DNA from 2 places in the Microbacterium sp. KRD172 genome. Region 2 is predicted to be linked to the other one. Evidence: riboswitches for the same ligand, from Rfam matches in the RefSeq annotation. Region 2 holds a riboswitch; the other holds the start of a gene.
The links. A riboswitch is a leader RNA that binds a small molecule or an ion and turns the genes downstream of it on or off. The one in region 2 is predicted to bind FMN.
Positions count from the first base shown of each region.

Region 1: another riboswitch for FMN. It lies ahead of pnuC (nicotinamide riboside transporter PnuC); the one in region 2 lies ahead of ribD (bifunctional diaminohydroxyphosphoribosylaminopyrimidine deaminase/5-amino-6-(5-phosphoribosylamino)uracil reductase RibD).

Region 1 is NZ_JABFAS010000002.1:326,952-342,605, reverse strand. It holds gene J1M43_RS01850 (carbohydrate ABC transporter permease) at 1-395, shown strand, start outside; gene J1M43_RS01845 (glycoside hydrolase family 130 protein) at 411-1,385, shown strand; gene msrA (peptide-methionine (S)-S-oxide reductase MsrA) at 1,411-1,956, opposite strand; gene J1M43_RS01835 (DUF808 family protein) at 2,102-3,019, shown strand; gene J1M43_RS01830 (protein-L-isoaspartate O-methyltransferase) at 3,240-3,827, opposite strand; gene J1M43_RS01825 (hypothetical protein) at 4,075-4,305, shown strand; FMN riboswitch at 4,435-4,563, shown strand; gene pnuC (nicotinamide riboside transporter PnuC) at 4,638-5,354, shown strand; gene J1M43_RS01815 (J domain-containing protein) at 5,354-6,271, shown strand; gene pucL (factor-independent urate hydroxylase) at 6,299-7,249, opposite strand; gene uraH (hydroxyisourate hydrolase) at 7,254-7,598, opposite strand; gene uraD (2-oxo-4-hydroxy-4-carboxy-5-ureidoimidazoline decarboxylase) at 7,595-8,092, opposite strand; gene bcp (thioredoxin-dependent thiol peroxidase) at 8,240-8,716, opposite strand; gene allB (allantoinase AllB) at 8,713-10,146, opposite strand; partial or broken gene J1M43_RS16610 (glycerate kinase) at 10,165-11,268, opposite strand; gene gcl (glyoxylate carboligase) at 11,270-13,066, opposite strand; gene J1M43_RS01780 (2-hydroxy-3-oxopropionate reductase) at 13,088-13,966, opposite strand; gene J1M43_RS01775 (hydroxypyruvate isomerase family protein) at 14,018-14,821, opposite strand; gene J1M43_RS01770 (endonuclease domain-containing protein) at 15,141-15,654, shown strand, end outside.
Region 2 is NZ_JABFAS010000002.1:2,376,920-2,392,573, reverse strand. It holds gene murQ (N-acetylmuramic acid 6-phosphate etherase) at 1-108, shown strand, start outside; gene J1M43_RS11930 (HAD-IA family hydrolase) at 95-745, opposite strand; gene J1M43_RS11925 (winged helix DNA-binding domain-containing protein) at 796-1,869, shown strand; gene J1M43_RS11920 (helix-turn-helix domain-containing protein) at 1,906-3,348, opposite strand; gene J1M43_RS11915 (phosphoenolpyruvate carboxykinase (GTP)) at 3,457-5,322, shown strand; gene J1M43_RS11910 (ABC transporter ATP-binding protein) at 5,600-7,585, opposite strand; gene J1M43_RS11905 (hypothetical protein) at 7,614-7,748, opposite strand; gene J1M43_RS11900 (LD-carboxypeptidase) at 7,765-8,799, shown strand; gene J1M43_RS11895 (Fe-S protein) at 8,801-9,157, opposite strand; gene ribH (6,7-dimethyl-8-ribityllumazine synthase) at 9,205-9,699, opposite strand; gene ribA (GTP cyclohydrolase II) at 9,696-10,970, opposite strand; gene J1M43_RS11880 (riboflavin synthase) at 10,967-11,596, opposite strand; gene ribD (bifunctional diaminohydroxyphosphoribosylaminopyrimidine deaminase/5-amino-6-(5-phosphoribosylamino)uracil reductase RibD) at 11,596-12,633, opposite strand; FMN riboswitch at 12,683-12,829, opposite strand; gene J1M43_RS11870 (sugar phosphate isomerase/epimerase) at 12,863-13,717, opposite strand; gene J1M43_RS11865 (carbohydrate ABC transporter permease) at 13,714-14,547, opposite strand; gene J1M43_RS11860 (sugar ABC transporter permease) at 14,547-15,557, opposite strand; gene J1M43_RS11855 (ABC transporter substrate-binding protein) at 15,526-15,654, opposite strand, start outside.

The DNA of each region.
Region 1 (15,654 bases), 2.0 Mb from region 2:
ACACGACGGCGGTGTTCATCTTCGTGCAGTTCTTCAAGGCGCTGCCGGTGGAGATCTTCGAAGCGGCGCGGATCGACGGTGCAGGCGAGATCCGACTGCTGACATCGGTGGCGATCCCGCTCATCCGTCCCGTACTCGTGACAGTGATCCTCGTCACCTTCATAGGCCCGTGGAACGAATTCCTCTGGCCGTTCCTCATCACGAAGGACGCCTCGCTCCAACCACTCGCGGTGTCGCTCGCGAACTACATCTCCAATGTCGCGCAGTCCACTGCGAACCCGAACGGCGCGATCCTCGCCGGCGCCACGGCGCTCGCGTTCCCCGTCGTGATCCTGTTCATCGTCTTCCAGCGGTTCTTCAAAGCCACCGACCTCGGAGCAGCCGTCAAAGGCTGACCAGAAAGGGAATCCATGTTCACCGGAGCCTCCTTCCCCCTCGGCCCGTTCACCCCGTACGAGGGCAACCCGATCCTGCGTCCGCGCGGTGACAGCTGGGAATCGGCCAACCTCTACAACCCGGCCGCGCTCGTCGACGGCGACGAGGTCGTGCTGCTCTACCGCGCGCACGCCGACGACATCGTGTCGCACATCGGCATGGCCCGATCCGCCGACGGCGTGAACTTCACTCGCGAGGATGCGCCGATCCTCTCCCCCTCCGAGGACTACGAGCGCTTCGGGTGCGAGGATCCGCGGATCGCGCTGATCGACGGGACCTACTACCTCACCTACACCGGCTGGGATCGCCACAGCGCACAGTTGTGCCTCGCGACGTCGACGGACCTGCGCACCTGGACCAAGCACGGTCCGCTGTTCGAGGGCTTCGACACGTTCAAGACGATGGATCCACGCGGGTTCAACTGGTCGAAGGCCGGCGTGATCGTGCCGGTGAAGATGCACGGCAAGTGGTGGATGTACTTCGGCGAGGGCGCGATCTACTGGGCGACCAGCGACGATCTGATCCACTGGACGCCAGGCACCGCCGACACCGATCCGATGTACTCCCCGACTCCCGGCACATGGGACGAGGCCCTGGTCGAGATCGGCACCTCGCCCGTGCTGGCCGACAACGGACTGCTGGTCTTCCTCACCAACGGTGCGACGCGCACGGTCAATGACGACGGCTCGGTCGACGTCGACTACCGATGCGGCCAGATCGCCATCGACCCCGATGAGCCGACGAAGGTGATCGCCCGGCTTCAGGAACCATGGCTGCGTCCGCAGACGTTCGAGGACACCAACGGTCTCGTCTCGAACGTGACGTTCGTGGAGGGGCTGGTGAAGTTCAAGGATCGATGGTTCGCGTACTACGGCCAGTCCGACACGACTCTGGCCGTCGCGATCCACGACCCGGCTCAGCCGTGGGGGCGTGCGCTGCGCACGGCGTGAGGCCGGTCGCGCGGGGTGAGGCCGGTCAGGCGCTCGCGGCCTGTTCGCGCTTCGGCAGCACCCATCCCGCGCGCGGGAAATGGCAGGTGTACCCGTTCGGGTATGTGATCAGATAGTCCTGGTGCTCGGGTTCGGCCTCCCAGAACGGACCTTCCGGCTCGATCGTCGTGACCGCCTTGGCCGGCCACAGCCCGGATGCATCGACGTCGGCGATCGTCTCACGGGCGATCTGCTCCTGCTCGGGGCTCAACGGGAAGATCGCCGAACGGTAGCTCGTGCCGATGTCGTTGCCCTGACGGTTCAGCGTCGAGGGGTCGTGGATCTGGAAGAAGAACGCGAGGACGTCGCGGTACGTCGTCTTCGTGGGATCGAACACGACCTCCAGGGCTTCGGCGTGACCGGGGTGATTGCGGTAGGTCGCGTAGGCGTTCTCGCCGCCGGTGTAGCCGACTCTGGTGTCGAGCACGCCGGGCTGGCGACGGACGAGGTCTTCCATGCCCCAGAAGCATCCGCCGGCGAGGACCGCCGTCTCGGTGCCTGGTGTGCGGGTGATGGTTCCGGTATCGGTCATGATGGACCCTCCTCGGGTGATGATCTGTCACCCCTTGAGAACAGTCTCACCGCTTCGGGCATTCCGCACCACATCGAGGTTCCGGGCGACAGCGGCCAGGGCATCGGGCCAGTAGTGTTGCTTTCCTGAACATCTAGGGGGACGCATGTCGGTTGGTCTGCTCGCCGTCGTCGACGACATTCTGAGCGCTGCGATGAAGGCGTCGGCCAAGGCCGCGGGTGTCGTGATCGACGACGCCGCTGTCACTCCGCAGTACGTGCAGGGCATCTCGCCGGCACGCGAGCTGCCGGTGGTCGCGAAGATCACGCTCGGATCGCTCGCGAACAAGTTCGTGATCATCATCCCGATCGCACTGCTTCTGACCGCGTTCGCTCCGTGGGTGCTGCCGTTCCTCCTCATCCTCGGCGGCACGTATCTCTGCTTCGAAGGCGCCGAGAAAGTGCTGGAGTGGTTCGGGCTCAGCCACGGCCGCGCCGATGAGGGTGCGCGCAACGAGAACAAGCTCGTCTGGGGTGCGATCCGCACCGACCTCATCCTGTCGACCGAGATCATGCTCATCTCGCTGTCGAATCTCGAGGCCGGGCTCGACATCTGGATGACGCTCGCGATCCTCGCCGCGATCGCCCTGTTGATGACGGTCATCGTCTACGGCGCGGTCGCGCTGCTCGTGAAGATCGACGACATCGGGCTGAAGATGGCGAAGAACCCCTCGCGTCGCGTGCGCCACACGGGGACGCGGATCGTGCGTTCGATGCCGGCGGTGTTCCGCGTCATCAGCGTGGTCGGAACGGTCGCCATGTTGTGGGTCGGCGGCCACCTGCTGCTTGCGAACCTCGGCGAGGTCGGCTTGGTGTTCTTCAGCGACATGCTGCACGGCATCCAGGAATTCCTCGCGCCCGCCGGAGCAGTCATCGCGTGGATCGGCGAGACCTTCGTCTCAGCGGTGGCCGGGCTCGCCGTGGGACTCGTGGTCGTCGGGATCGTGCTTCTGATCGGACGGATGCTGGGCAAGGAGCCGAGCTTCCATGAAGGCGAGGAATCGCCGACGACGGTGGGCGCGTAGTTCGCGATCTCGGCGGAGGGCTTTTCCGGCGGTGGGTGCGGGCGTAGCCTCGCGGAGCGGCGTGTGCGGGCCGCGGTCGCTGCGGGTGGGCGCATCGCTGCCGACGACCCCGCACCCCAATCGTGGACGATCGCGTCGCCGGACAATCACGGCGTTGACATCGCGGGCTGGGCGGACCTGGAGGCGTGATGCGCTCGCGTCTCTCGTGCCGGTCATCGTCTCAGACGAGAGGGACGAAGCTGTAGATCCCGGCATCCGCCCGTCTGTGCGGGAGGCCGTCACGCATGTCGACCACTGTCATCAGCCCTGCGATCGGCGCGACGAGGCGTCCGCCTTCGGCGAGTTGAGCCTCCAGCTGTGTCGGAACTGTCGCCGCCTGCGCTGAGACGAGGATCCGGTCGAACGGCGCTTCGTCGGGGAGGCCGAGGACACCGGGGACGGCTTCCCTGATCTCGGCGCGTGTTCCGGTCTCCGCGAGCCGCTCATTTCCGTACTCGACCAACTGCGGGACCAGCTCGACGCCGATGACGGCGCCCTCGTCGCCGGCCAGAACGCTGAGAATGGCGGTGGTCCACCCCGAACCGCTTCCCACATCGAGCACGCGGTCACCTGATTGCACGTCGAGCAACTCGAGCATCCTGGCCACCGTCGACGGCTGCGAGTTCGTCGCGTTCCAGCCGATCATCACCGGATGGTCGGCGTCTGCCAAGTGGCGCACTTCGGGAGGCAGGAAATCTGCACGCGGGGTGGATGACATGGCGGCGCGCACGCGGGCTTCTGTTGCGGGATCCACCCTGATTCCGGCCATGAAGTGACGGTACGCCGGAGGACGGCGGGGCACCAGGTGACGTCGGTGTCAGTGACGCCCGAAGGCTCGGGTGCCTCGCGTTTGCGGCGCGCCAGTCGCCGCTCGCCGCTCGCACTGTCAGTTTTCGAGCGCCGATCGTGTGCGCACTCTTCCTCCACGGGTGTGGGGTTTCGGGTGGTTGTGCACAGTTCGTGAAGGTGGTCTGATCTGGGGTTTGAATGTCGGTGGCCCCGGGTTGAATGGGGGTATGAGATCACTGGCGGAGGAGTTGGAGGGCATCGATCGGTTGTTGGCCGATGCGATGGGCTCCTCTGGTGCGGGTGGTGATCTTCGCGTCGCTGATGACGCCGAGCTTCTGGATGGCTGGTGGGACCCCTACGCCAAATGGCGATCCCCCCACCTCGACTACCAAGCCGTCGACGAAGCCCTCGACCACGAACGCCACACCGAACCCGAATCCACATGGAACACCCCGTGACAGCGTCTCGACGCATTTCCGTATCGACCCGGTCGGTGACCCGCCGACGGCATCCGATCGCTTCGACCTGACCATCGCCGGGCTGAACGAGCTCCTCCCCGACCTCGGGTAATGTTCCCAATGAACACACATGTGCTCCGGGGTCGGTGAAATTCCGAACCGGCGGTCATAGTCCGCGACCCGCTGCTCTTCGGAGCGGCGGTTGAACCGGTGGAACTCCGGTACCGACAGTCAAAGTCTGGATGGGAGAAGCACAGCGTGAGCTATGCGCGGCGACGCGCATGTCAGAGCGCAGCATCCTCCTCGGCAGCATCGATGCCGAATGGAGAACGATGGACATCCTGCGCTGGCTGGTCGAAGCCTTCAACTCGCAGTGGGTACTGCCCGGTGGGCAGAGCCTGCTCATCCGCGAGGTCGTCGGCAACGTCTTCGGCCTCGCCAGCGCACTGGGCGGCATGCGCCGCAAGGTCTGGGCATGGCCGGTCGGCATCGTCGGCAATCTGCTGCTGCTGACGGTGTTCCTCGGATCCATCCTCAACCCCGCCCATTCACTGCCGAACCTGCTCGGTCAGGCAGGCCGCCAGATCATGTTCATCGCCGTCGCGATCTACGGCTGGATCCGCTGGCACCAGGCATCCGCAGGCGGCGGGCAGGTGACTCCACGCTGGGCACCGAACAGCGCACGCGTCGGACTCGTACTCGTCATGATCATCGGAACGATCGCTCTGACGCCCCTGTTCCGTCTGCTCGGCTCGTGGGAACCGGTCTGGGCGGATGCCTGGACCTTCGTCGGATCGCTGCTCGCGACCTACGGCATGGCGAAGGGCTGGACCGAGTTCTGGCTGATCTGGATCGCCGTCGACGTCGTCGGCGTGCCACTGCTCTTCAGCTCCGGGTACTACGCCACCGGCTTCATGTACGTGTTCTACGGCGTCTTCACCGCCGTCGGATTCGTCGTCTGGTGGCGCGCGCACGCGAACGCCAAGCCGAAGATCGACACGATCATGCCCGACCCGCGCATAGCGAGGACCGACCAGAATGGAGAGTGATGTTCGACAGCCCGCTCTCCGCCTCGGCCTACGAGGTGCTCGGCGTCGACCCCACCGCCACCGCTGACGAGATCAAGCGCGCGTTCCGCCTGCGCTTGCGCCAGACGCATCCGGATGCGGGCGGCGATGCTGCCGCGTTCAACCAGGTGCAGCGGGCGTGGGAACTGGTCGGCACGGTCGAAGCCCGCGCCGCCTACGATCGCGGCCACGGCTTCTCGGCCGACGAGGTGACCTGGAGCGGTTGGCAGGCGCCTCCTGCCCGCACCGACACCCGTCCGAAGGCACGCTCCTATGGGCACCCGGGCGGTTGGCGTCGCGAGCGCTACCTGTCATTGATCCGCGAATGGGCGGGCCACGGCGTCGAAGTTCCCGACCCTTACGACCCGGCGCTCGTACGCTCAGCACCGCATGAACTGCGCCGAATGCTCGCCGACGCCCTCGCCGAAGAGGAGACCGCGCGCACCGTTTCCGACCTCGGCATGGGCTTCACCGTGTGGCACGACGTCGCGACCGGCCCGGAGCCCGACGCGAAGCTCGATCACGTCATACTCAGCCCGTCCGGCCTGTACGGCGTGCTGTCCGAGGACTTCGGCGAGGTCGTCCGCTTCCGACGCGGCGAGATCATCGGCCCGGCCGTCGACGGCGCCGCACCCATCGCCGCTCTCCTCGCCCGCATGCGCGTCGTCGCACGTTCGGCCCGTGTCCGCTTCGGCGGAGCGATCGTCGTGCTGCCCGACGACGACCTCGACCAGGCAATCACGCCCCTCGGGAAGGTGCGCGGCGTCCCTGTGGTCGTCGTGCGCCGCAGCGCGCTGCACACCGTGCTGCGCCAGGGCGTGCCGGGCGCGCGCGACATCGGCGGCAACGAGCTGTTCGATGTGCGCACGCGCCTGCAGCACGCCGTGCGATTCGTCTGAGCGACGGGCTCAGATCGAGCCGAGCGCTCAGCAGAACGAGCTGACCGCCTCCCATGCCGACGCCACCTCGGCCTGACCCTCACGGGTCACGGCCGCTTCGATCAGGCCGTACGAGCGATCGGAGGCGAAGAACACCTCGTTGGGGTTGTCGAGACCGTACGGTTCGAGATCGACGACGAAGTGATGCTTGTTGGGCATCGAGAAGCGGATCTCCGCGATCTCAGGATGCGCTGCGAGCACCGCACGGCCCATATCGAACAGCGTCGCCTGCAGCGCAGCCGAGTATTGCCGCGTGAACTCCTCCAGCAGGATGCGCTTCACGTCCGCGTAGATCTCATTGAAGTCCAGATCGCGAGCATCGGCATCCTGGGCGTACCGCCAGCGCGCCGAGACGTCGGTGGCGAGGATGCGGTCGGTGGTCTCCTTGAGCGACGTGTATCGGTCCTTCGGGAACCCGACGAATCCGGACTGCGTGGTCTTGAGCACCGTCAGTCCCTTCAGCCCGGCGATGATGTGCCGCTCCGCCCCCCCGGCGACGACGACGGCCGTGCGCGTCTCTTGCCCCGAGCGCACGAACGAGTGGTCATGCCCCTCGCCGTCGACCTGGATCCGGTCCCACGCGTAGCTCTCAGCGAGCCAGCGACCGCCCTTGACCCAGTCGAACGAGCTCGTGAAGTGATCGGAGAGCCGCAGCAGGAACGCCTCGGGCGAACCGATCCCCTCCCGCGCGAAGCAGAACACGGTGTTCTTCTGGGTGTCGGTAGCGACGACGTGACCGTTGTCGCCGTCGAGGTGCGCGGCCTGGAAGTCGCCGCGCAACTGCGAAGTGACATTGAGGTCCTCGATCGAGTGCCGGTCACCGTCTCTGGTGACCTTGACGACGCGGACCTCGGCCTTGCCGTACTGGTTCGGGCCGAGAATGATGCCGTCGTCCGGCGTCGCGGTGGAGGTCTCGGTGCGGGTCATGATGTCGGTCATCGTTCTAACTTCCTCGGTAGGTCGAATATGCGAAGGGGCTCAGCAGCAGCGGCACGTGATAGTGACGCTGCTCGTCATCGACGACGAACGTGAGCACGACTTCGGGATAGAAGGTGGGGGTGTCGGTGCGGGCGAAGTACCCGCCGGTGTCGAAGTGGAGCCGGTAGGTGCCGGCGGGCACGGCCTCGGGGCCGAGCTGCTTGGCGCGGCCGTCGGCATCCGTGACGCCCTCGGCGAGCAGCATCCACTCACCGTCTCTGAGAGCGGAGAGCACCACAGTGACCCCCGGTGCCGGAAGCCCCTGGACGGCATCGAGCACGTGGGTCGTGATGTGCGACACAGCAGTCATGCGGTGATGGTTCCTCTCAGTCGGAGCAGCGCGATCTCTCGCAGCTGCCCGGCGATGATCCGCTCTTCCGAGGCAGGATCGTGCTGCAGACGTTCCCGCAGACTCGACAGGATCTCGCCCGCCGATCGCCCGGCCGCGCGGATCAGGAAGACCCGGCCGAAGCGCTCCTCGTACGCGAGGTTGCCGTCGCGAAGCGCCTGCTGCACGTCGGCATCGGACGGGTCGAGTCCGGCCTGCTCGGAGCGCGACAGCGTCGCCTCCCTGCTGTCGCCCCCCGCACGTTCACCGATCCGAGGATGGTGCGCGAGAGCCGAATCGATCTCCTCGGCCGTGAATGGATCGGCGGCCTGCGCCGCCTCCGTCACGAGAGAATCGACCGACTCGTACGGACGGCGATCGACGATGTCTTCACACCATCGCGTCACATCGATGCACGGCCTGAGCGCGGCGACAGCGTCGCCTCGCTCCGCCAGATTGAATTGCTCAAGCAACATCGCTTGATCTCTTTCTCTTGCGTGCTGGCATCCACGGTGTAAGGAATACGAGCGAATGTCTCTCGTATCGTGGAACTGTTATTTCAGCATACGACAATCATAGAACGGGATGCTGGAGCTGGCAAGCCCTGCACCCCAGTTCAGCGGTCATTTCAGCAGTTCGTCCCTGAGCCGAGCGACGTGCCCCTCAGGGTTCACGTTGTACTCCACGGACGAGATGACCCCGTCGGCGTCGATCACCACCGTCGTGCGGATCAGGCCGTCGAACGTACGGCCGTTCACGGTCTTCTGACCCCACGCACCCCATTCCTTCGCGACAGCGGAATCCTCGTCGGACAGCAGCGGGAAGCTCAGCTGCTCGGCCTCCGCGAACTCCGCGAGCTTCGAGACCGGATCGGGCGAGATCCCGAGCACTGTGTACCCAGCGCCCTGGAACGACCCGAGGTTGTCGCGGAAGTCGCACGCCTCGGTCGTGCAGCCTGGAGTGAACGCCGCCGGATAGAAGTAGACGATGACTGGTGCACCGCGCAGCTCGGACAGCGTGCGCTGGGTTCCGGATGCATCGGTGAGCGTGAAGTCCGGAGCCTTCTGGCCGACCTCGAGCTCTTCGGTTGAGTTGATCATGCGGTTTCTCCATTCTCGACAGGTTCGGCAGCTCCTCGATGAGCACTATTCTCCCGTCGCAGCAGCCGGCCGCGAGGGGCGTCGCTCTCGACCCGCGCTCCGGCGAGGTAGGTCGTTCGCACGATACCCGTGAGCTGCTGGCCGTCGTAGGGGGTGATCGGATGCCGGTGCGCAAGGCGCTTCGCATCGACGGTGAACGTCTCCTCCGGGGCGAAGACGGCGAAATCGGCCGCGCCGCCCTCGATGATGCGGCCCTTGTCGACCAGACCGACTCTTGCCGCCGGTTTCTCGGCCATGAGCGACACGACCTGCTCGAGCGAGTACCCGCGCTCGCGCGCGTGCGTCCACACGAGCGGGAGCCCCAGCTGCAGTGACGCGATGCCGCCCCACGCCAGCGAGAAGTCACCGTCGCCGGCGAACTTCATCTCAGGCGTCGACGGCGAATGATCGGAGACGATGTAGTCGATCGTCCCCTCCGACAATCCGCGCCACAGCTCGTCGCGATTGTCGCCCTCGCGAATCGGCGGACAGCATTTGAATGCTGTGCTCCCGTCGAGGATGTCTTCGGCGGTGAGTGTCAGATAGTGCGGGCAGGTCTCCACCGTGAGGTCGACGCCATCGGCTCGAGCCGCCGCGATCCGTCCGAGCGAGTCGCCATTGGAGAGGTGCAGGATGTGTGCGCGTATGCCGGTGTCGGCCGCGCCCTGGATCACCTCGGCGATCGCCGCATCCTCCGCCGAGCGCGGGCGCGAGGCGAGGAACGGCGCGTATTCGCGGCTCCCCGGCTGCACCGACTCCTCGATGATGTGCGCATCTTCGGCGTGCACGACCAGCAGCGAGTCCAGCCCTGCGAGCACCGCCATCGCGTCGCGCATCTCGACGACAGACACCTCAGGGAACTCATCGACCCCGGAGGGAAGCAGGAAGCATTTGAACCCGTAGACGCCCGCGTCGTGCAGTGGAGCGAGCTCGGCGATGTTGCCGGGGATCACCCCGCCCCAGAATCCGACGTCGACGAAGACGCGCCCCTCCGCCACGGCGCGCTTCTCATCGAGCGCAGCGACCGAGACGGTGGGAGGGATGCTGTTGAGCGGCATGTCCACGATCGTCGTGACCCCACCGGCCGCGGCCGCCCTCGTGGCGGATTCGAAACCCTCCCACTCGGTGCGACCCGGTTCGTTGACGTGCACGTGCGTGTCTACCAGGCCGGGCAGGAGCACCTCGTCCGCGGCGAGTTCGACGATCCGGGCGGCGCTGAGCCCGGCATCCGCAGGAGCGACCTTGGCGATTCGGCCGTCGCGCACCCCGATCTCAGCGGAGGTGATCGCACCGTCGATCAGGGCGCGACCGCGAAGAACGAGGTCATAGCGGTGCGCGCCTGCAGTATCGGGTCCTGCAAGATCGAGCTCTGCAAGATCGAGCTCTGCGATGATCGTGCGCACCAAGCCCTCGGCGAGCTCTTCAAGCAGCGGACCGGCCTCAGCCATGCTGCGCTCGGCGTCTGGTTCGAGCTCGGACAGTGCGCGAGCTCCGGCGAACCCGGCGTCCGCAATCGCATCGGCGGACAGCGTCGTCCGCCCGCAGACCGCGTACACCGGCAGGCCGGCAGCGGCCGCCGCACGTGCGACGCCGACCGGGGTCTTGCCCATCAGGCTCTGCTCGTCGAGGCTGCCCTCGCCGGTGATGACGGCATCCGCCCCCTCCATCTGGGAGGCGAGGCCTGTCATTTCGAGGACGACGTCGACTCCCGCGCGCCTGGTCGCGCCGAGCGCTATGGCGGCGAATCCCACGCCGCCGGCGGCACCAGCCCCCTCTCGGGAAGCGGCGTCGGCCGCAGCGACAGGGAACCCGCCCGCGGCAGAAAGCACCTCGACCAACCGCGCAAGACCCGCCTCGAGCGTCGCGACGTCGTCGGCACTCGCGCCCTTCTGCGGCCCGAACACCTCTGCAGCGCCGGTCGGCCCGGTGAGCGGATTGTCCACGTCGCTCGCCAGGATGATCTCGGCGTCGCGCAGCCGTGCATCCAACCCACTCACGTCCACGGAGTCGAGGCGCGCGAGTGCCCCGCCACCCGCCCGCAGTTCTGAACCGTCCGCGTCGAGGAACCGCACGCCGAGCCCCTGCAGCAGACCGGCCCCACCGTCGGTGGAAGCGCTGCCTCCGATTCCGAGCACGATGCGTCGGCATCCGGCATCCAGAGCCGCGCGGATGAGCTGGCCGGTGCCGAGACTCGTCGCCCCGAGCGCATCCTTACGGCCACCGGGTAGCAAGTCGAGGCCAGAGGCGCGCGCCATCTCGACGACCGCTTCTTCACCGCGCACCGCGAACTCCGCCTCGATCCGCGCACCGGTCGGTCCGGCGACCAGAGCAGTACGGGAGGAGAATCCTGCGGCGAGCACGGCATCCAGAGTGCCCTCACCGCCGTCGGCGACCGGAACGGTCACGACCTCGATCGTCGGGTCGGCGCGCCGCGCTCCCGAGGCGACCCTTTCAGCCACCTCGGGAGCCGTCAGCGACCCTTTGAACTTGTCGGGGGCGATGACCAGACGCATCTCAGACCTTCGCGAGCGAACGGATAGCGGTCGGAGCATCCTCGGATGTGACGGCGAGCTCGCCGAACTCGTTGACGTTGTCGAGTTCGGTGCCCATCGGAATGTTCGTCACGCGCTCGAGGATCGCTTCGACCACGACGGGAACCTGATACTGCTCGATGAGAGACCGCGCCTCAGCGAATGCCGCGGCGAGGTCTTCGGGGCGCTCGACGCGGATCGCCCGGCATCCGAGTCCCTCTGCGACCTTGACATGATCCACACCATAGCCGTTCGCGGTGCTGCCCTCCACGTGCGGGGAGTTGATGTTCTCGAACGCCAGCGACACCTCGAAGTCCATCTCGAAGCCGCGCTGGGCCTGGCGGATCAGCCCGAGGTAGCTGTTGTTCACGACGACGTGGATGTACGGCAGCTTGTGCTGCGCCCCCACCGCGAGCTCTTCGATCATGAACTGGAAGTCGTAGTCGCCCGACAGTGCGACCACGGTCTCGCCCGGCTTGCCGCGGACGACACCGAGAGCGGCAGGCCCCGTCCATCCGAGCGGACCGGCCTGCGCGGCATTGATCCACTTGCGCGGACCGAACACGTGCAGCAGTTGCGCGCCGGCGATCTGCGACAGCCCAATCGTCGTGACGTAGGTGGTGTCCTTGCCGAAGGCGCGATTCATCTCCTCGTACACGCGTTGCGGCTTCATCGGCACGTCGTCGTAGTGCGTCTTGCGCTGCAGCGTGGCCCTGCGCTCGCGGCTCTCATCGGCCCATGCCGAGTAGTCCGGCAGGGTGCCCGACATGCTGCGCTCGCGCGCTACTTCGAGGAACGCGTCGAGGGCGGCACCGGCATCCGACACGATCCCGAGGTCCGGCGCGAAGACGCGACCGATCTGCGTCGGCTCGATGTCGACGTGCACGAACGTACGCCCCTCGGTGTACTTGTCGACGCTGCCGGTGTGGCGGTTGGCCCAGCGATTGCCGATGCCGATCACGAAGTCCGACGCCAGCAGCGTCGCGTTGCCGTAGCGGTGCGAGGTCTGAAGACCCGCCATCCCGGCGTTCAGCTCATGATCGTCGGGGATGGTGCCCCAGCCCATCAGAGTCGGGATGACCGGGATGCCGAGCACCTCTGCGAATTCGACGAGCTGAGCGGACGCGCCGGCGTTGATGATGCCGCCACCCGCGACGATGACCGGATGCGCGCTCGCGGTGAGCATGTCGATCGCCTTCTCGGCCTGACGGCGCGAAGTGACGGGCTTGGCGATCGGCAGCGGCTCGTAGGCGTCGATGTCGAACTCGATCTCGGTCTGCTGCACGTCGATCGGCAGGTCGATGAGCACCGGACCAGGCCGCCCCTCGCGCATCAGCTGGAACGCCTTCTGGAAGGCACCGGGAACCTGAGCACCCTCCATCACGGTCATCGCCATCTTCGTGAGGGGCTTGGCGATGGTCTCGATGTCGACGGCCTGGAAGTCTTCCTTGTGCAGCTTCGCGACGGGCGCCTGGCCGGTGATGCACAGGATCGGCAGCGAATCGGCCCAGGCCGCGTACAGCCCCGTGATCATGTCGGTTCCGGCGGGGCCGGAGGTGCCGATGCAGATGCCGATGTTGCCGTCGGCGGCGCGGGTGTAGCCGTCGGCCATGTGGGCTGCGCCCTCGACGTGGCGGGCAAGGGTGTGCCGGATGCCGCCGTTGGCGCGCATCGCGGAATAGAAAGGGTTGATGGCGGCCCCTGGCAGGCCGAACGCCTCGATGGCGCCCTCCTTCACCAGGATGGCCACGGCGGCATCTGCCGCGCGCATGCGAGTCATGACTTGTCCTTAGAAACAGTGTCAGGCGCGACCGGCGAAGGCCGCGGTCAGCTTGAAGAGCCCGGAGTGGTCGAGGCCGGCGTCGCCCTGCTGCACGGCGGAGCCGACGAGCTGGGCCACGTGGGCGCCGAGCGGGATGGTGATGCCTGCCTGTCGTGCGGCGGCGGTGATGATGCCCATGTCCTTGTTGTGGAGGGCGAGGCGGAATCCGGGCGAGAAGTCGCGATCGAGCATCTTCTGGCCCTTCTGGTCGAGCACCTTGGATCCGGCGAGTCCGCCGCCGAGCACCTTGAGCGCAGCATCCGTGTCGACGCCGAATGCCTCGAGGAAGATGATGGCCTCGGCCAGCGCCTGGATGTTCACGGCGACGATCAGCTGGTTGGCCGCCTTCACCGTCTGCCCGGCGCCTGCAGGCCCGACGTGCACGATGGTCTTGCCGACCGACTCGAGCACCTTCAGAGCGTCGGCGAAGTCCTGTTCGGTGCCGCCGACCATGATCGACAGCACGGCGTCGATCGCACCCTGCTCACCCCCCGAGACGGGAGCGTCGACGGCGCGGAGGCCCGCGGCGATCGCCTCGTCGGCGAGCTCCTTCGCGACGTCGGGGCGGATGCTGGATGCGTCGATCCACAGCGCTCCCTTCTCGGCGTGCGCGAAGATGCCCTCTTCGCCGCGGACGGCGGCTGCGACATCAGGGGAGTCCGGCACCATGGTGATGATGACGTCGGCGCCCTTGACTGCCGCGGGGATGCCGTCGGCGCCCTGGCCGCCCGCGGCGACGAGTTCGTCGATGCGGTCTTTGCTGAGGTTGTAGCCGGTGACCGAGTGTCCTGCGGCGATGAGGTTCTTGGCCATGGGAAGGCCCATGATGCCGAGGCCGATGACTGCGATGCTGCTCATGATGATTCCTTCGTGTGATGCGGCGACGATGCCGCGGAAGTGGATGTGTTCTCAGCGCGTTCTGCCGGCGGCTGCTGCCGCCCATGCGAACGCGGTCTCGATGGGCGCCTTGTACTCGAGGCCGATGTAGCCGGAATAGCCGAGCTCTTGGCTGCGTGCGATCCAGGTGTCGATGGGTAGGGCGCCCGTTCCGGGGGCGCCGCGGCCGGGCGCATCCGCGATCTGGATGTGACCGAACGATGCGGCGTGCTCTTCGATGACCTGGGGCACATCGTCGCCGTTCACCGCGAGGTGGTAGAAATCGGCGAGCAGGGCGAGGTTGCGCGCGCCGGTCGAGGTGCGGACGTGGTCGATGACGTCCAGAGCGTCCGCCGCAGTGCGCAGCGGGTACCGCTCTGCGCCGCTGACCGGCTCGACGAGCACGGTGCCCCCGACTGTCCCGACGGCTTCGGCGGCGGCCGCGAGGTTCTCGATCGCCACGGCATCCTGAGCGGCCGGGTCGACCCCGTCGATGCGGTTGCCATACAGCGCGTTGAAACCCTTGGTGCCGAGTTCGCGTGCGATGCCGACCACGACGGCCAGGTTGTCGCGGAACTCTTTGCCGCGTGCGGGCCACGAGACCAGTCCGCGGTCGCCGTTCGGCATGTCGCCGGCGTTGAAGTTGAGGCCGGTCAGCTGCACGCCTGCGTCGCGGATGGCGGCGATGAACGCGTCGACCTCGTGGTCGAGCGGTACAGAGGTGGAGAACGGCCACCAGAATTCGACCGCGTCGAATCCGGCGGCCTTCGCCGCGGCGGGGCGCTCGAGCAGCGGGAGCTCGGTGAGAAGGATCGAGCAGTTCACCGTGTACGTCATTTCGACTCCTTCGTCTTGTTTGTGTCTTTCCGTATTGTGGAAGAAAACTTCTGCTACACGAAAGTCTACGGCGCGCCGGGCGAGGTGTCAACGATGGGATCCGTCAGGCGCGGGTGGCTGAGCGCGGGTGGCGCGCGCCGCCTGCATTGCCGGAACGCTTTCGCGGGTTCATCGCGTCTCGAACCCGCGAAAGTGTTCCGGTACGACCGCGGGCGGGATGTAGACGACTCTTCCTGCACGAGATGAGCAGAGGCGGGGGTTGCTCACATTCTCGGAGAACTCGGGATGCCGCGTCGCGCAGCTCCGTCAATATCGACGGATGCGACACCGTGTCAGACTTCCCCGCCGACTGGGCGACAGGTTCCCCGTGCGCACTGCGGAAGCCGTCGGCCTCCGCCCCGGCCGGTACAGCACTCCCGATCTGCACCGGCCGTTCCGCGGCATCCGCTCGGTCGAGGTGCCGACGACGTTCCATGACTTCGTCGACTGTTACGTGCCACGACTGAAGCCGGCCCAGCGATTCGGGGGCATGACGGCAGCCCGCGACTGGGGCCTGCCGATGCCGACGAAATGGACGTCGAAGGAACCGCTCGACATCTTCGTACCGTGGTCAGGGGCTCCGCCGAAGACACCGGGAGTCCGCGGTCGGCGCATGCGCGAGGATCGCGCTGAGACCCGCACCCTCCGCGGACACCCTGTCATCGATCCAGTCGCCGCGCTCTTCACCTGCGCTGCGACCCTGACCGTGACGCAGGCGGTCATCGTGCTCGACGCACTGCTGACAACGGCATCCAACTATCCCGATCTCGGGCCGGGGAGGCCGCTCAGCACGC
Region 2 (15,654 bases):
GCCCTGCTGATCCTCGCGACAGGCGCGGATGCGCCGCGTGCGGCGCTCGCTCTGGCAGAGGTCGACGGCATCCTGCGCGAGGCGATCGCGGCGCTCAGCCGATCCTGATCTCGAATCCGTCCCCCGCGGGGGCGATCGCGACCTGAGTGAGGTCGTCGACGTGATGCGCCGGCGCGAATGATGGCGCATGCGGACCGACGCCGATCACGGTCATACCGGCGTCGATTCCGGCCCGGATGCCGGCGCCGGAGTCCTCGAAGACCACGCAGTCGGCTGGATCGACGCCCAGTGAGGATGCCGCGAGCAGGAACCCCTCCGGATCGGGCTTGCTCTGCGAGACGTGCTCGGCCGTGATCGCGAGTTCGGTCATCGGAAGCCGAGCGGCGCCCATCCGCGCCGTCATCAGGGCGACATCGGCAGAGGTGACGATCGCGTGCGGCATGTCCTGCAATGACCGGAGCAGTTCGGCGGCGCCCGGGATCGCGATGACGCCGTCGGTCTCGGCGCTCTCCCGCGCCAGCATCCGCTGGTTCTCCTCGCGGTTGATCGCGTGATCGCGCTCGGGGAGGAGGATCGCCATGCTCTGCCAGCCTTGACGCCCGTGCACGGTCTTGAGCACAGTGTCGCGGTCGAGTCCGTGCGGCTGCGCCCACTCGAGCCACAGGCGCTCGACGACGGCCGTGGAGTCGACGAGCGTGCCGTCCATGTCGAGAAGGACAGCGCGTGCGGTGATGGTCGTCGTCATGCATTCAGGCTATCCCGGCGGACGTCCGAGGCACGCGGCAGTATGGGGTCATGGATCCGCACCTGCTGCGCTCGCTGCGCATGCGCTCGCACCGGCTCACGGCCCCCGCCCGTTCCGTGACCGACGCCGCGCGTCACATGCTCGCGGTGCAGGCGCAGGATTTCTGGGCCGGACGGTGGGCGCTTGCTGCGCGGGCGTCAGGCGCGCCCACGCTGAGCGGTGTCGATCGGCTCTTCAACCGGGGCGTGCTCGTTCGGGCGTGGACGCAGCGCGGCACCCTGCACATCGTCGCGGCTGAGGATCTCGCCTGGATGCTGACGGTGACGGGGGAGCGGCAGCTGCAGAAGGCGGCGCCGCGCTACCGGGAGCTCGGCCTGGGCGACGACGAACTCGCGACCGTCGAGCGGGTCGTCCGAGGTGCTCTGAACGGCGGCAACGGTCTCACCCGCGTCGAACTGTTCGAGGTCCTGCAGAGAGCCGGGATCGAGCCGGGCGGGCAGCGCGGTCTGTTCGCGGTGCAGAATCTCGCCCTGCGCGGCATCGTGTGCCAGGAGCCGATCGTCGCGCGTGCAGGAGGTGTGTCGCGCGACCAGCAGTTCGTCCTCGCTGAGGAGCACATCCCCGAATCCGCAGCTCCGAGCGATCCCGCTGCGGAGATGTTCGTGCGATACATCCTCGGTCATGGCCCCGCCACCGCCGAGGACTTCGCGTGGTGGGCCGGTATCACGCTCGGCGCCGCACGCTCGGCGGCCGCCGCTTCCGCCGATGACGTGCGCATCCGCCAGATCGATGAGGGGATGTTCGCCGCGAGCTCGATGCCAAGGCGAAGCACGGCAGCCCCCACCGTGATCGCGCTCGGATCGTTCGAGGAGTACTACATCTCGTACACCGATCGCACTGTCGCGTGCCCACCAGAGCTGCTGACGGCGATCGGACCGGGGAAGAACGGGATGGTGCGCCCGATCCTCGTCGCAGACGGCATCGTCGTCGGCACCTGGCGGCACTCCACCGCTGTCGGACGGCACACCGATGACCCCGTGCCCGAGCTGCTGACAGCCGCTGCCGCCGGCGATGCCGACGTCGCCGCTGCACTCGACCGCTACGCGGCCTTCATCGCGGGCTGACCCCGCCCGGCGTCGCGCCGGGCGCGTGCCGGCTGCTCACTCCGCCGCGTGCCTGGCGAGGAACGTGTAGACCTCGTTCTCGTCGACTCCGGGGAACGCGCCACGGGGGAGCGGCGAGAACATGTGCGTGTGCACGCGGGCGCTCGGCCATGCCTTGGCGCTCCATCGATCCGCGAGCTCGGGGGCGGGGCGGCGGCAGCATGCCTCATCGGGGCAGGTCGACACTGCGCGATCTGTCGTCTCCCGACCACGCCACCAGCGCGCGTCATCGAACGGGACTCCCACGGTGACCGAGAACTCGCCGTCGCTGGCGGCCCCGGTCTGCGTCGCGCACCAGAACGTGCCGGAGGGGGTGTCGGTGTACTGATGGTGCTCCGTCGTGCGGTTCTGCTGCGTGAACGCGGCGCGCGCCTGGAACTTCCGGCACACCGGCTGACCCTCGACCGCGCCGGTGACGTCCATCGGCAGCGGAAGGTCATCGTTCTCGTACACCCGGGTGATCGCGCCGGTCTCGTCGACGCGGAGGAAGTGCAGTTTCATGCCGAGGTGCTCGGTCATGAGGTTCGTCATCCGCATTCCGGCTGCCTCGTGCGTGACTCCGAATGCGTCACGGAAATCCTCGACCGCGAGGTTGCGATCCTTCTTGGCCTGCTGCAGGAAGGCGACGCCCGCCGTCTCTGGCACCAGGCAGCTCGCCGCGAAGTAATTGATCTCCAGGCGCTGCTGCAGGAAGTCGGCGTAATCGGTCGGCGGCGTGTGCCCCAGCAGACGATGCGCCATCGCCTGAAGCGCCATCGAGCGCAGCCCGTGACCGCCGGGGATCGAGGCCGGTGGCAGGTAGATGCGGCTGTTCTCCAGATCGGTCACCGAGCGTGTGGAGTGGGGCAGATCGTTGACGTAGAGGAGCTCGAAGCCGAGCTTCTGCGCCATGATGCTCACCGTGCGGTGGGTCAGGGCGCCGCTGACATGACCGGCGGCCTTCAGCTGCTTTTCTGCGAGCTTCTCGATGTCGCCGATGTAATTGTTCTGCGCCCGCATGCGCAGTCTCAGCTCCGTGTTCGCACGTCGCGCCTCTTCGGGCGTCGCGATGGCTTCGCGCTCGCGGCGCTGCAGTTCGCGATGAAGTCCGAGGATCGCCTCGATCGTCTCGTCAGGCATCCCCTTCGAGACGCGCACGGGTGCGACCCCCAGCTGGCGGAACACCGGACTGGCCTGCGCGTGCTCCAGCTCGATCTCCAGAGCCGCCCGACGGTTCGGAGGCTCGCCGGAGATGAGATCGGAGACGTCTGTCGCGGTGGCCTGGGCGATCGCCTGCAGGAGCGAGAGCTTGGGCTCGCGCTTGCCGTTCTCGATCAGGCTCAGCTGCGAACCGGCGACGCCGACCTGCGCGCCGAGCTCGTCGAGTGTGAAGCCCTTCGCCACGCGATGGTGTCGGATGCGATGGCCGAGAGTCGTGAGATGGATGCCGGAGCCGCTCATTCCTTGAGCATATCGAAAGAACACTGATTCTTACGACCCGAATCCGCGAAATCTGCAAGTGATGTTGCGCAGAATGGACATACACACCGACTCTTCGAGGGAGTAGACATGGTTATGGCCGAGACCTTCACACCCCGCGTTCCCGCCGTCTCCGCGGCGCGCGAACTTGGCGCCGTCCCCGCCTACGACACCCCCGCGATGGCTGAGCTCGTCGCCTGGGTGGAGGAGATCCGCGCCCTCACGAAGCCGGCATCGGTGCACTGGGTCGGCGGTTCGCAGGCCGAGAACGACGCGCTGCTGCGCGGACTCGTCTCGGAGGGCAAGCTCATCAAGCTCAACCCCGAGTGGCGTCCTGGGTCGTACCTGGCGCGCTCGCACCCCAGTGACGTCGCACGTACGGAGGCGCGCACGTTCATCGCGTCGGAGCACGAGAAGGATGCCGGCCCCACGAACAACTGGGCCGATCCCGCCGAGATGCGGCAGAGGATGAACGAGATCTTCGAGGGCTCGATGCGCGGACGCACGATGTACGTCGTGCCGTTCTCGATGGGAGCCGTCGGGGGCCCGCTGTCGCACATCGGCGTGCAGATCACCGACAGCGCGTACGCCGTGGCGTCCATCGGCATCATGACGCGCGTGGGCGATGCCGTCACTCGGCAGATCGCCGAAGGTGCGCCGTGGGTCAAGACCGTCCACTCGGTCGGCGCTCCGCTGGCACCGGGCGCGCAGGACGTCGAATGGCCGTGCAACGACGAGAAGTACATCGTGCACTTCCCCGACACCCTCGAGGTGTACTCCTACGGCTCGGGCTACGGCGGCAACGCCATCCTCGCCAAGAAGTGCTTCGCGCTGCGCATCGCGTCCGTCATCGCCCGCGACGAGGGCTGGCTCGCGGAGCACATGCTGCTGATCCGCGTGATCGACCCGAAGGGCAAGGCCTACCATGTCGCGGCGGCGTTCCCGTCAGCGTGCGGCAAGACCAACCTCGCCATGCTGCGCCCGACCATCCCCGGCTGGAAGGTCGAGACGCTCGGCGACGACATCGCGTGGATCCGTCCCGGTGAGGACGGTCGCATGTGGGCCATCAATCCCGAGGCGGGATTCTTCGGCGTCGCACCCGGCACAGGCGAATCGACCAATGTCACCGCGGTCGAGACGCTGTGGGGCAACACGATCTTCACCAATGTCGCGCTCCGACCGGACGGCGACGTGTGGTGGGAAGGCCTGACCGACACGCCTCCGTCGCACCTGACCGACTGGGAGGGCAACGATTGGACGCCTGACTCGGGTCGGCCCGCCGCCCACCCGAACTCGCGCTTCACGGTCGCCGCATCGCAGTGCCCGCAGATCTCGGACGACTGGGAAGAGGCGGTGCCTCTCGACATCATCCTGTTCGGCGGACGGCGTGCGACGAATGTCCCGCTGGTCGTCGAGGCGACCGACTGGACGCACGGCGTGTTCCTCGGCTCCACGATCTCCTCCGAGCGCACCGCGGCAGCGGAGGGCACCGTCGGCGAGCTGCGGCGCGACCCGTTCGCGATGCTCCCGTTCTGCGGCTACAACATGGGCGACTACTTCGCGCACTGGCTGAAGGTCGGCCGGTCTCTGCGCTTCGACCGTGCACCGCGCATCTTCCAGGTCAACTGGTTCCGCCGTGGTTCGGACGGCCGGTTCCTCTGGCCCGGATTCGGTGACAACGCCCGCGTGATCGACTGGATCATCCGTCGCATCAGCGGCGAGGTCGACGCTGTCGACAGCCCGATCGGGCGTCTGCCGATCGCGGAGGATCTGAACCTCGACGGGATCGATGTCCCGGAGCAGGATCTCGAAGAGCTCTTCGCGGTGGATCCCGCCGCGTGGGCACAGGAGGCCGACTCGACCGAGGCCTTCTACGACACCTTCGGCGACACGCTGCCGGCGGCGCTGCGCACCGAGCTCGCGTCGCTGCGGTACCGCCTTGCGCAGGCGCAGTAAGCGCCGCGCGTGAAGACCCGCGGCGGCGGGATGGGAGGGGCTGACCCATGGCTGAGTGGTCCCGACCTCCTGCCGCCGCGACATGACCGGGCTTGCGCCCGATCAGCCGGGCCTGTCCCGTTCTGCTGACGTTTCGGGGGAATCAGTCAGCAGATCGGGGCAGCGTCCGTAATCTGTGCGCGTCCGGAATGTTTGCCGTCCGGTATGTGTGCGTACCCGGATGGCGCCTGCAGGGCCCTCAGGGCCCGCCCCGAGGGCCCGTCCTGAGGGCGGGGTGCTACGCCAGCAGTTGATGGCGGGCGAGATCCCGATACAGCGTCGTCGACTCGATCAGCTCGGTGTGCGTGCCTCGGCCGACGACCTCGCCGTGCTCCAGCACGATGATCACGTCACTGTCGACAACAGTCGAGAGTCGATGGGCGATCACGACGAGTGTGCGGTCGGCGGAGACGGCGTCGATCGCCGCGCGCATGCGCTGCTCGTTCACACCATCGAGCGATGAGGTCGATTCGTCCAGCAGCAGTATCGGTGCCTCGGTGAGCAGTGCGCGCGCGATCGCGAGTCGCTGACGCTCACCGCCCGACAGCATCACACCGTCCTCACCGACCGGCGTCTGGAGGCCGAGCGGGCCGCGTTCGAGCACATCACCGAGGTTGACCGCGCGAAGGACGCGCTCGCAGTCGGCATCTGTGGCATCGGGGGAGGCGAGCCGCAGGTTGTCGGCGAGCGTGCCGGCGAGGGTCGGAGCATCCTGCTCGACGTACCCGAAGTGCGCACGCAGCTCCGCGCGAGGATAGGTGCGGATGTCGTGGCCGTCCAGGCGGATGGATCCGCCGGTCGGATCGTAGAAGCGCTCGATGAGCGAGAGAATGGTGCTCTTCCCGGCACCGCTCGGCCCGACCAGCGCCACCCGCGCCCCGCGCGGGACGTCGAACGTGACGCCGCGGAGAACGTCGCGGTCAGGCTGATCGAGGTCGACCGCACTCTCTGCCGCGCGCTCGAGATGCGCGTCGACGAGGAGCGTGCGGGCCTCGTTCGCGGCCGCCTCACGCGCCGCGATCACGGTGTCGGGGTACCGGAAACGCACGTCGCGGAAGGAGAGAGCAGGCGCAAGCCCGCCCTCCGAGTCCGCAAGCCCGCCCTCCGAGTCCGCAAGCCTGATCCCTGAGCTCCCTCGTCCGATCCCAGAGCTCCCTCGTCCGATCCCTGAGCCTGTCGAAGGGGCCGACACCGACGCCGCGATCGTGGCATCCTCCTGGTCCTCCGTGGGAAGGTCGAGGACTTCCTGGATGCGTCCGAGGGCGCCGAGCGCCTGGTTCACCGAGGTGATCGCCCCGAACGTCGTCGCGAGCGGCATGAGCAGCATGAAGAGGAACAGCACGAACGTGACCAGCGAGGCGACGGTGATGGCACCCGCTGCGACGCGGAACCCACCGACACCGAGCACGGCGAGAAGGGAGAGTTGCAGAGCCACGCCCGAGATCGGCACGACAAGCGCTGAGACCTTCGCGATGCGCACTCCGATGCCGTAGGCGTCGTCGGCGAGCGCGGAGACCTCTTTCGTTTCGCGATCCGTCGCGCCGGACGCGCGCACGGTGCGGATCGAGCCGACGGCGCGCTCGACGGCCGACGCCAGTTCACCGACCTTCACCTGTTGAGCCGAAGACGCCGTGCGGATGCGACCGCCGAGCAGCACGACGACAGTGAGCGAGAGCCCGACGACGACCACGATGATGAGCAGCAGGACCGGATCGATGATGAGCATCGCGATCAGGGCTCCGAGGAACAGGAGCGCACTGCCCACGGCATCCGCAAGCCCCTGCGTGAGCACGGCGTACAGCAGAGTCGTGTCGGTGCCGACGCGCGAGACGAGGTCGCCGGTGCGGCGTGCGTCGAACTCGCGGATCGGCAGGTGCAGGATGCGGGCGATCAGCTGGCGCCTGCTGGAGAGCACGACGGCCGTGCCGGTGCGCTGGAGCAGGTAGTGCTGGTATCCCGAGATCACCGACGAGATGATCACGAAGGCGACGAGCGCCCACACGAGGATGCCGAGGGTCTTGTTCTCTTGGACGAGGGCGATCACCTGCCCGACCAGCAAGGGCTGCACCAGCGATGTCGCGGCGCCGATGACGCTCAGCACGGCGACGACGATCAGCGTCCTCTTGTGCTCGAACAGGAAGGGGAGGAGCTGGCGGAATGTGGCGCGCGGGCCGTCCTGCTGCGCACCGCGTCCACGTCGGCGAGTGAGCGCCGTGCGAGACATACGAGACCTCGATCTGAAGAAAAGGGGGTTACCTACGACCGTACTTCCTGTGCACGGCCTGTTTCGTCACGCCGACGGCGCTGGCGATGGCCTGCCAGGAGTATCCGCCCAGTCTTGCGCGGCGCACCTGTGCTTCTTCCGCACGCGCGATGGCCGACAGCATCCGGCAGACTGGGCGGATGCTGCATGCCCCCAAACTCGTCGCGGGCGACCGCGTCGCCATCCTCTCGCCGGCCTTCGCCGCTCCGGCTGTCGCCCCGGAGCTGCACGCGCAGGCACTGCGCCGGCTGACCTCGCTCACAGGCCTGATTCCGGTCGAGTACCCGACCACCAGCCGACTCGACGCATCACCCGAGGCGCGCGCGGCTGATGTCAATGCGGCGTTCGCTGATCCTGGCATCCGTGCGATCCTCGCAACGATCGGCGGCGACGATCAGATCCTCGTGGTGCCGCACCTCGACGGTGCGCTCGCGCAGGCCGACCCGAAGCCCTTCGTCGGTTACAGCGACAACACGAACATCTCGAACTGGCTGTGGGGTCTCCGCGTCGCGAGCTTCTATGGCGGTTCGACAGCCGTGCACCTCGGCCCCGGCCCTGCCGTGGACGACATCCACCTGCGTTCACTGCGCGCTGCGCTACTCGACGGCGGTGAGATCGAACTGACCGAACCGGGGGAGTCCGAAGACAACGGCAGGCGTTGGGAGGACCCTCGTGCGCTCACGGAGTACGGCGACCGGGTTCCGACGGAGCCCTGGGTCTGGGCCGGGCCCGCGAAGCGCGTCGAAGGCCGCACGTGGGGCGGATGCCTCGAGGTGATCGATGGACTGGCGATGGCCGATCGCCTACCCGCCGCGGAAGACCTCGAAGGCGCGATCCTGCTCCTGGAGACGAGCGAAGAGCGCCCGCCAGCCGGCTGGGTGGCGCGTTGGTTGCGGGGCCTGGGGGAGCGCGGCGTCCTCGCGGCTGCCGCGGGTGTCGTCGTCGCCCGTCCGCCCGTCAGCGACTTCGAATTCCACCCGACGGCGGAGGTAGCCGATTCTCTGCGCGCCGACCAGCGGGATGCAGTCATCGAGCAGGTTGCCCGCTACAACCCAGACGCCGTGGTCTGCATCGGTGTGCCGTTCGGACACACCAGGCCGCAGTGGATCGTGCCCTACGGCGGACGGATCGTGCTCGACGGAGCGCAGCAGATGGTGTTCGCGGACTACCGGTGACTCACCAGAGAACGGCGATACCGGCGTTGACGAGCGTGAGAACGCCGACAAGCCAGAACATGGCGGGCGGGATGCTGCCGGACTTGCGCTGCTTGGACAGGCCGATGCCGAGGAGAGCGCCGATGATGAGCAGAACCACGAGCTTGGTGCCGATCTTCGCGTAGTTCATCTCGGCGCCATCGGGCAGGCCCCACGGCGCCGCGAGGATCAGACCGCCGACGGCGGCGATCGCCATTCCGGCGTTCATCAGGCGCGTGAACTCACGCTTTCCTCCGAACGCCTGCACAGCCCAGCTTCCGAAGAGTGTGGCGAAGCCGATGAGGTGAACGAACAACACGATGTGGCGCAGGGTCTCCATGCGCTCAGGCTAGGACGGCGTGGCGATTTCCGCCACCAAGGCGAGCCTCAACCGCGCAGTGCCTTGATGACCAGTGCCGTCCGCAGCGCGGCATCCGCAGCCTCGGCGCCCTTGTCCTCCTTCGAGCCCTCGAGCCCGGCGCGATCCAGGCCCTGCTGTTCGTCGTCGAGGGTGAGCACGCCGAAACCGACCGGCTTGCCGGTGTCCAGAGCCACACGCGTGAGCCCGTCAGTGGTCGCTGCCGACACGTACTCGAAGTGCGGCGTATCGCCGCGGATGATGACTCCCAGTGCCACAACAGCGTCCGCGCCGCCGGCGAAGGCCGCCTGCGCCGCGACGGCGAGCTCGAACGAGCCGGGCACGCGCACGGTCTCGAACGAGGCACCGGATGCTGTCAGCACCCGCTCCGCGCCGGCGATCAGTCCGTTCGTGATGACGTCGTGCCACGTGCCGGCGATGATGAGGACTCGGAGTCCTGCGCCGTCGATCTTCTCGCCTCCTTCGGCTCCTGAGCTTGTCGACGGTGCTCCTGCGCCGCTCATGCGTTGTCCTTTCCCTGCGCGAGGGCCGCGGCGAGCTCTGCTTCGCCGATGATGTGGCCCATGCGGTCGCGCTTGGTCTCGAGGTATTGATGGTTGTTGGGGCCGACGCCGACGATCAGCGGCACCTGCTCGACGACGTCGAGGCCGAGTTCGCGCAGCTTGCTGACCTTGTCGGTGTTGTTGGTCATCAGTCGCACCTTCGACACGCCGAGGTCACTGAGGATACCGGCCGCGGCCGCGTACTCGCGGGCATCGGCGGGCAGCCCCAGGGCGAGATTGGCATCGACGGTGTCGAGCCCGTCCTCCTGGAGGCTGTACGCGCGCAGTTTGTTGATCAGACCGATGCCGCGTCCCTCGTGGCCGCGCATGTAGATCACGACACCGCCGTCCTGTTCGATGGCGTCGAGAGCCGCCCGCAGCTGCGGCCCGCATTCGCACTTCAAGGACCCGAACGCCTCGCCGGTCAGGCACTCCGAGTGCACGCGCACGAGCGCGGTCTCGTCGAGCTCGCCGGAGACGACGGCGATGTGGTCGGTACCGGTGACGCGGTCCTTGTAGGCGAGGAAGCGGAATGCGCCGTGCTCGGTCGGAACCGTGGCATCCGCCCGCAGGCTCACTCGGCGGCGGCCTGTTCGCGAGGAGGTGATCGGGCCATCCAACGGGTCGACCTCATCGAGATGGGCGATGAGCTGCTCGATCGTGATGACCGGCACCGCGTCGCGCGCGCCGAGCTCCTTGAGGCCGGGCAGGCGCATCATGCTGCCGTCCTCGGCGACGACTTCGGCGATCGCACCGATCGGCTGGAGCCCCGCGAGTTTCATGAGGTCGACCGCAGCCTCGGTGTGGCCGCTGCGCTCGCGCACGCCGCCGTCGACGGCGCGCAGCGGAAGAACGTGCCCGGGGCGGATGATGCTCGTCGCGGTGGATTCCGGGTTCGCGAGCACGTTCAGAGTGTGCGCGCGATCGGATGCGCTGATACCGGTCGTGACGCCCTCGGCGGCATCCACGCTCACGGTGTACGCCGTGGAGCGAGCGTCCTCGTTCGCCTCGACCATGGGAGGCAGGTTGAGATGGTCGGCGAGGTCGGACGGCATCGGGGCGCAGATGAACCCCGATGACCATCGCACCGTCCACGCGACCCATTCCGGCGTCGCGAGCTCTGCCGAGAGGATGACATCGCCCTCGTTCTCGCGGTCCTCGTCGTCGGCGACGATGACAGGGCGACCTGCACGCAGCGACTCGAGAGCTTCTTCTATGGTGGCAAGGCTCATCGTGAGCCTCCTTCCGAGACAGCCCGGAACGCCAGGAGGCGCTCGACATGACGGGCGAGGATGTCGGTTTCAAGATTGACGCGGTCGCCGACGCCCCGGCTTCCGAGGGTGGTGGAGACGAGCGTCTCGGGGATCAGCGAGACCTCGAGCCAGGCTGCCTCCGCGGTCGCCTCGCTCACGGCGCTGACGGTGAGGGACGTTCCGTCGATCGAGATCGACCCCTTGTCGACGACGAGGGGTGCGAGGTCAGCGGGGACCTCGACACGCAGCACGCTCCACTGATCGCCCGGTCGCACCTCGACGATGGTCCCGGTGCCGTCGACATGCCCCTGGACGATGTGACCGCCCAGGCGACCGCCTGTCGGCATCGCCTTTTCGATGTTGACGCGGGTGCCGACGGATGCCGAGGCGAGGGCCGACACATCGAGTGTCTGCTTCATCACATCGGTGTCGAAGGTGTCCGTCGTCGAGCCCACCACTGTCAGGCAGACGCCGGAGACGGCGATGGATTCGCCGTGCACAGCATCCTGCACGGCTTTCGGCGCTCGAACCGTCAGACGCCAGCCGTCCCCGGACGCTGTGATGGCGGTGATCTCGCCGATCTCCTCGATGATTCCGGTGAACATCAGGGTGTTCCTTCCTGGGGGTCGTCCTGGGTGACGCGCGCGATCGCGAGCAGGTCCGCGCCGAGCGGCACCCACTCGTCGATGGCCAGGCGTCGAGCGGCGTTGATGGTCGGTACACCGATATCGGTGAGGGCGAGGCGCTCGCCGCCGAGCAGCACCGGCGCAACGTACGCGAGGATGCGATCGGCGAGACCGGCGGCGATGAACGCGCTGGCGAGCGTCGGTCCGCCTTCGACGAAGACGCTCTGGATGCCGCGGGCATGAAGATCCGCGATCACGGCTTGAAGATCGTGCGTGTCGTAGAGCAGGGGTTCGTGCGGGTGGCGGCGCACTGCGGCATCCGCCGGCGTCTCACGTGCGCCGATCACGACGGGTACCGGCTGATGCTCGAACAGTGCGTCGCCGTCGCGTGCGGTCAGGGCGGGGTCATCGGCGAGCACGGTGCCGGCGCCGACGACGATCGCATCCGCCGCTGCGCGGCGGCGGTGCACGTCGGCCCGGGCCTCGGGGCCGGTGATCCACTGGCTGGTGCCGTCGTCGGCGGCGGCCCGGCCGTCGAGGCTCTGCGCCCATTTGATCGTGACCTGAGGGCGGCCGAGCTGCTGCGCGGTCAACCAATCGGAGATCAGGGCGCGCGCGGCATCCGCCTGTTCGCCGGCTTCGACCGCGACACCCGCGTCGCGCAGACGTGCGGCTCCTCCACCGGATGCGACTCCGGGGTCGTCTTGCCCGTACACGACGCGTGCGACGCCCGCTTCGATGAGGGCGGCGGCGCACGGACCGGTGCGACCAGTGTGGTTGCAGGGCTCGAGAGTGACGACGGCGGTGGCACCGCGTGCGGCACCGTGCGGCAGTTGGGAGAGCGCGTCGACCTCGGCGTGCGGGGTGCCGGCGCCGTGGTGCCAGCCCTCGGCGATGACGTCGCCGGCGGGGGAGAGGATGACGGCGCCGACCTGCGGGTTGGCGCCACGCGGTCCGCGCGCGGCGAGTTCGAGTGCGTGCGTCATCGCACGGCGCTCTGCCTCGGTCACTGCCATCCGTCGTCCTTCGTTTGACTCCGGGGATGACAGACTGCGCGTCGCCGCGCATCGTGCTGCCTCCCTTCCGGACTAGTGAGATTGCTCTCACATCACCGTCGGTCCCGGAATTTCACCGGATCAGCACGTCGGATAACCGACGTGCTCGCGGACTGTCACCGCCGGTTCGGATTCACACCGACCCCGGAGCACGTTGATGCTCAGTGTAGTCAACGCGGGAGCGCGTGTTTCATTCCGCGTCGTTGGAGACTGCACACACGCCGGCGACGGCATCCAACGAGCGCGCCAGAACGGGGCGCGGATCAAGCGCGTAGCGGCCATCGCCGAAGAGCTCGATCGTGGCGGCACCCAGGTAACCCTGACGATCAAGCGCTGTCACGATGTCACCGAGCGGCAGGCACCCGTCGCCCCAAGCGAGGTGGCCGGTGGGTGACCCATCGATCAGATGAACGTGCCGCACTCGGTCACCGAGCGCGGCGAAATAGTCATCGATCGAATCCCCTGCGGCATTCGCAGCCACGGTGTCGAGCACGACGCCGAGCGCAGGAGAGGCCACCTGCGAGAGCATCAACGCGGCGTCATCCGCCGTGACGACCAGATTCGATTCCACGCGCTGCAGCGGTTCGAGAACGCAGTCGAGGCCGAGCGCGGCCGCATACGCGGTGATCTCGCCCAGGCTGTCGGTGGCGCGAATCCACGCCGAGCGCCGGGGCTCGTCTTCCTGGCCTCTGCCGGAGGTCAGGAGCAGCCTTTGGGCGCCCAGTTCGATGGCGAGCTGTGCGGCGCGGTGGAAGGTCGAGATGCTCGCCGCCCGCCAGGTGTCATCGGCCGCAGCGATATTCACGGGATACATCACCTGCTCCGGTGTGAAGCACACGATCTCCAGACCACGATCGGCCGCCAGCGAACGAATGCTGCGCGCATCGCCGTCACTGAGCAGGTCCACGTGCGCGTGCGGCGCGACACCCCACAGCTCGACCTGCGTTCGATCGAGCGCGGCGAGGTCGTCGAAGCACTGTTCCAGCGAATGGTGCTGATAGGCGAAATTGGATCCGCACACGCGATCGACGAGCACGGACGTCACTTCCCGATTCCCTCGGATAGGCCCTTGATGAAGTACCGCTGGCTCGCGAAGAACATGACGATGATCGGGAGGGCGGCCACGACCATTCCCGCGAACACGACCGGGTAGTCCGTGCCGTGTTTGCTCATCAGGCTGGTGAGGCCGACCGGCAGGGTCTGAACGGTCGTACCGCTGGTGAACACCATCGCGAACAGGTATTCGTTCCACGCGAACAGAACGTGCAGGATCACCGTGGATATGATGATCGGCTTGCTCATCGGCAGCGTGATGCGCCAGAACGTCATCCACCGGCTCGCGCCATCCATCTCTGCGGCTTCATCCACCTCACGCGGCAGGTCGATCATGTAGGCGCGAATGAGGAATGTGGTGAACGGGATGCGGAACGCGGTGTAGAGGATCAGCAGCGCCCAGAACGTGTTGTACAGCCCCATCGCCTGGAACATACGCACAAGCGGGACGAGTGCGACCGCGGGTGCCAGCATGAGACCACCCAGGATGACGAAAGACGCTGATCGACCGAAGGGCATTCTGACGCGGGTGAGACCGTACGCCGCCCACGCACTGATGAACACGGTCGCGATCGTGGAGGTGACCGTCACGAGCACGCTGGCCATGAGGTAGTCGCTGACTCCGCGATTCCATGCGTCGGCGTAGTTCTCCCAGTCGAGCTGCAGCGGGAGCGCGAAGGGATTGCCGAACAGCTCGGTGTTCGTCTTGAAACCGTTGAGGACCATCCACAGCAGCGGATAGATCACGACGACGGCGAGGGCGAGCAGGAACGACCAGAGGAAGACACGACCGATTGCGGCGACGAATCCGGTGCGGGACATCAGAAATCCACTTTCTTGCGTCGGGTGTACCAGAGTTGTCCGAGCGCGATCACGAGTGTCACGAAGAAGATGACGGTGGCGATCGCCGCGGCGTATCCGAAGTCGTTGCGAACGAATCCGCTTCGGTACAGCCACGTCGCCAGCACCTGCGTCGAGTTGTTGGGCCCGCCGGTCGTCATCACCATCACTTCGTTGAAGACCTGGAACGCGCCGGATACGGTGACGATGACCATGAGTCCGGTCATTTCGCGTACGAGAGGAACTGTGACGTGGAAGAACCGTCGTACGGCGCCGATGCCATCGAGAGCTGCCGCTTCGTACAGCTCCGTCGGCACGCGCTGAATGGCGACGGCGAACAACAGAGTGCAGTAGCCGAAGCCCTGCCATTGGCTCATCGCGATGATCGAGACCATCGCGGTCGATTCTTGGCCTAGCCAGGGCTGTGTGAGCGCATCCAGGCCCACCGCATCGAGAGCGTGATTGAGGAGCCCGAGATTGGGTTCGTAGATGAAGTAGAAGAGCAGGCCCGCGACCGTGAGCGAGACCGCGGAGGGAACGAAGTAGATCGCTCGAAGAGCCTGCCGCCAGCGCGTGCTCCTCAGGCTCTCGATCATCGCGGCCAGAACGAGCGCACCTCCCACTTGGAAGACGATCGAGAGCACCGCGTAAAGGATGTTGTTTCCCAGCGACGTCCAGAACACCGGGTCGTGGGCGAGCTTCTCGTAGTTCTTCAGCCCGACGAACTCCGATGCCCCGGAGTAGATGTCCCACTCCTGCGTCGAGAACACGAGGTTCTGCACGAGTGGCAGGTAGACGAAGACGCCGAGCACGACGAGCGCCGGCAGCACCCACGCCAGCGACACCAGACGTCTGGCCGTGCCACGTGCCGCGCGCCCGCCCGCGCGCCCGCCTCTGCCGGACGTGACGATGGCTTCAGTGAGCGTCGGGGGCTGACGCAGGCCGGCCCCCGACGGCACCTCAACGGGCCGAGTCGTTGGCCGCTCGGACACTGTCGAGCACTTCCTCCGCGCTGGTGCTGCCGCTGATGATGGCTTCGCCGCCGGCAAGCCAGGCATCGGCGACTTCGGGAACGGTCACGGTGTCGAG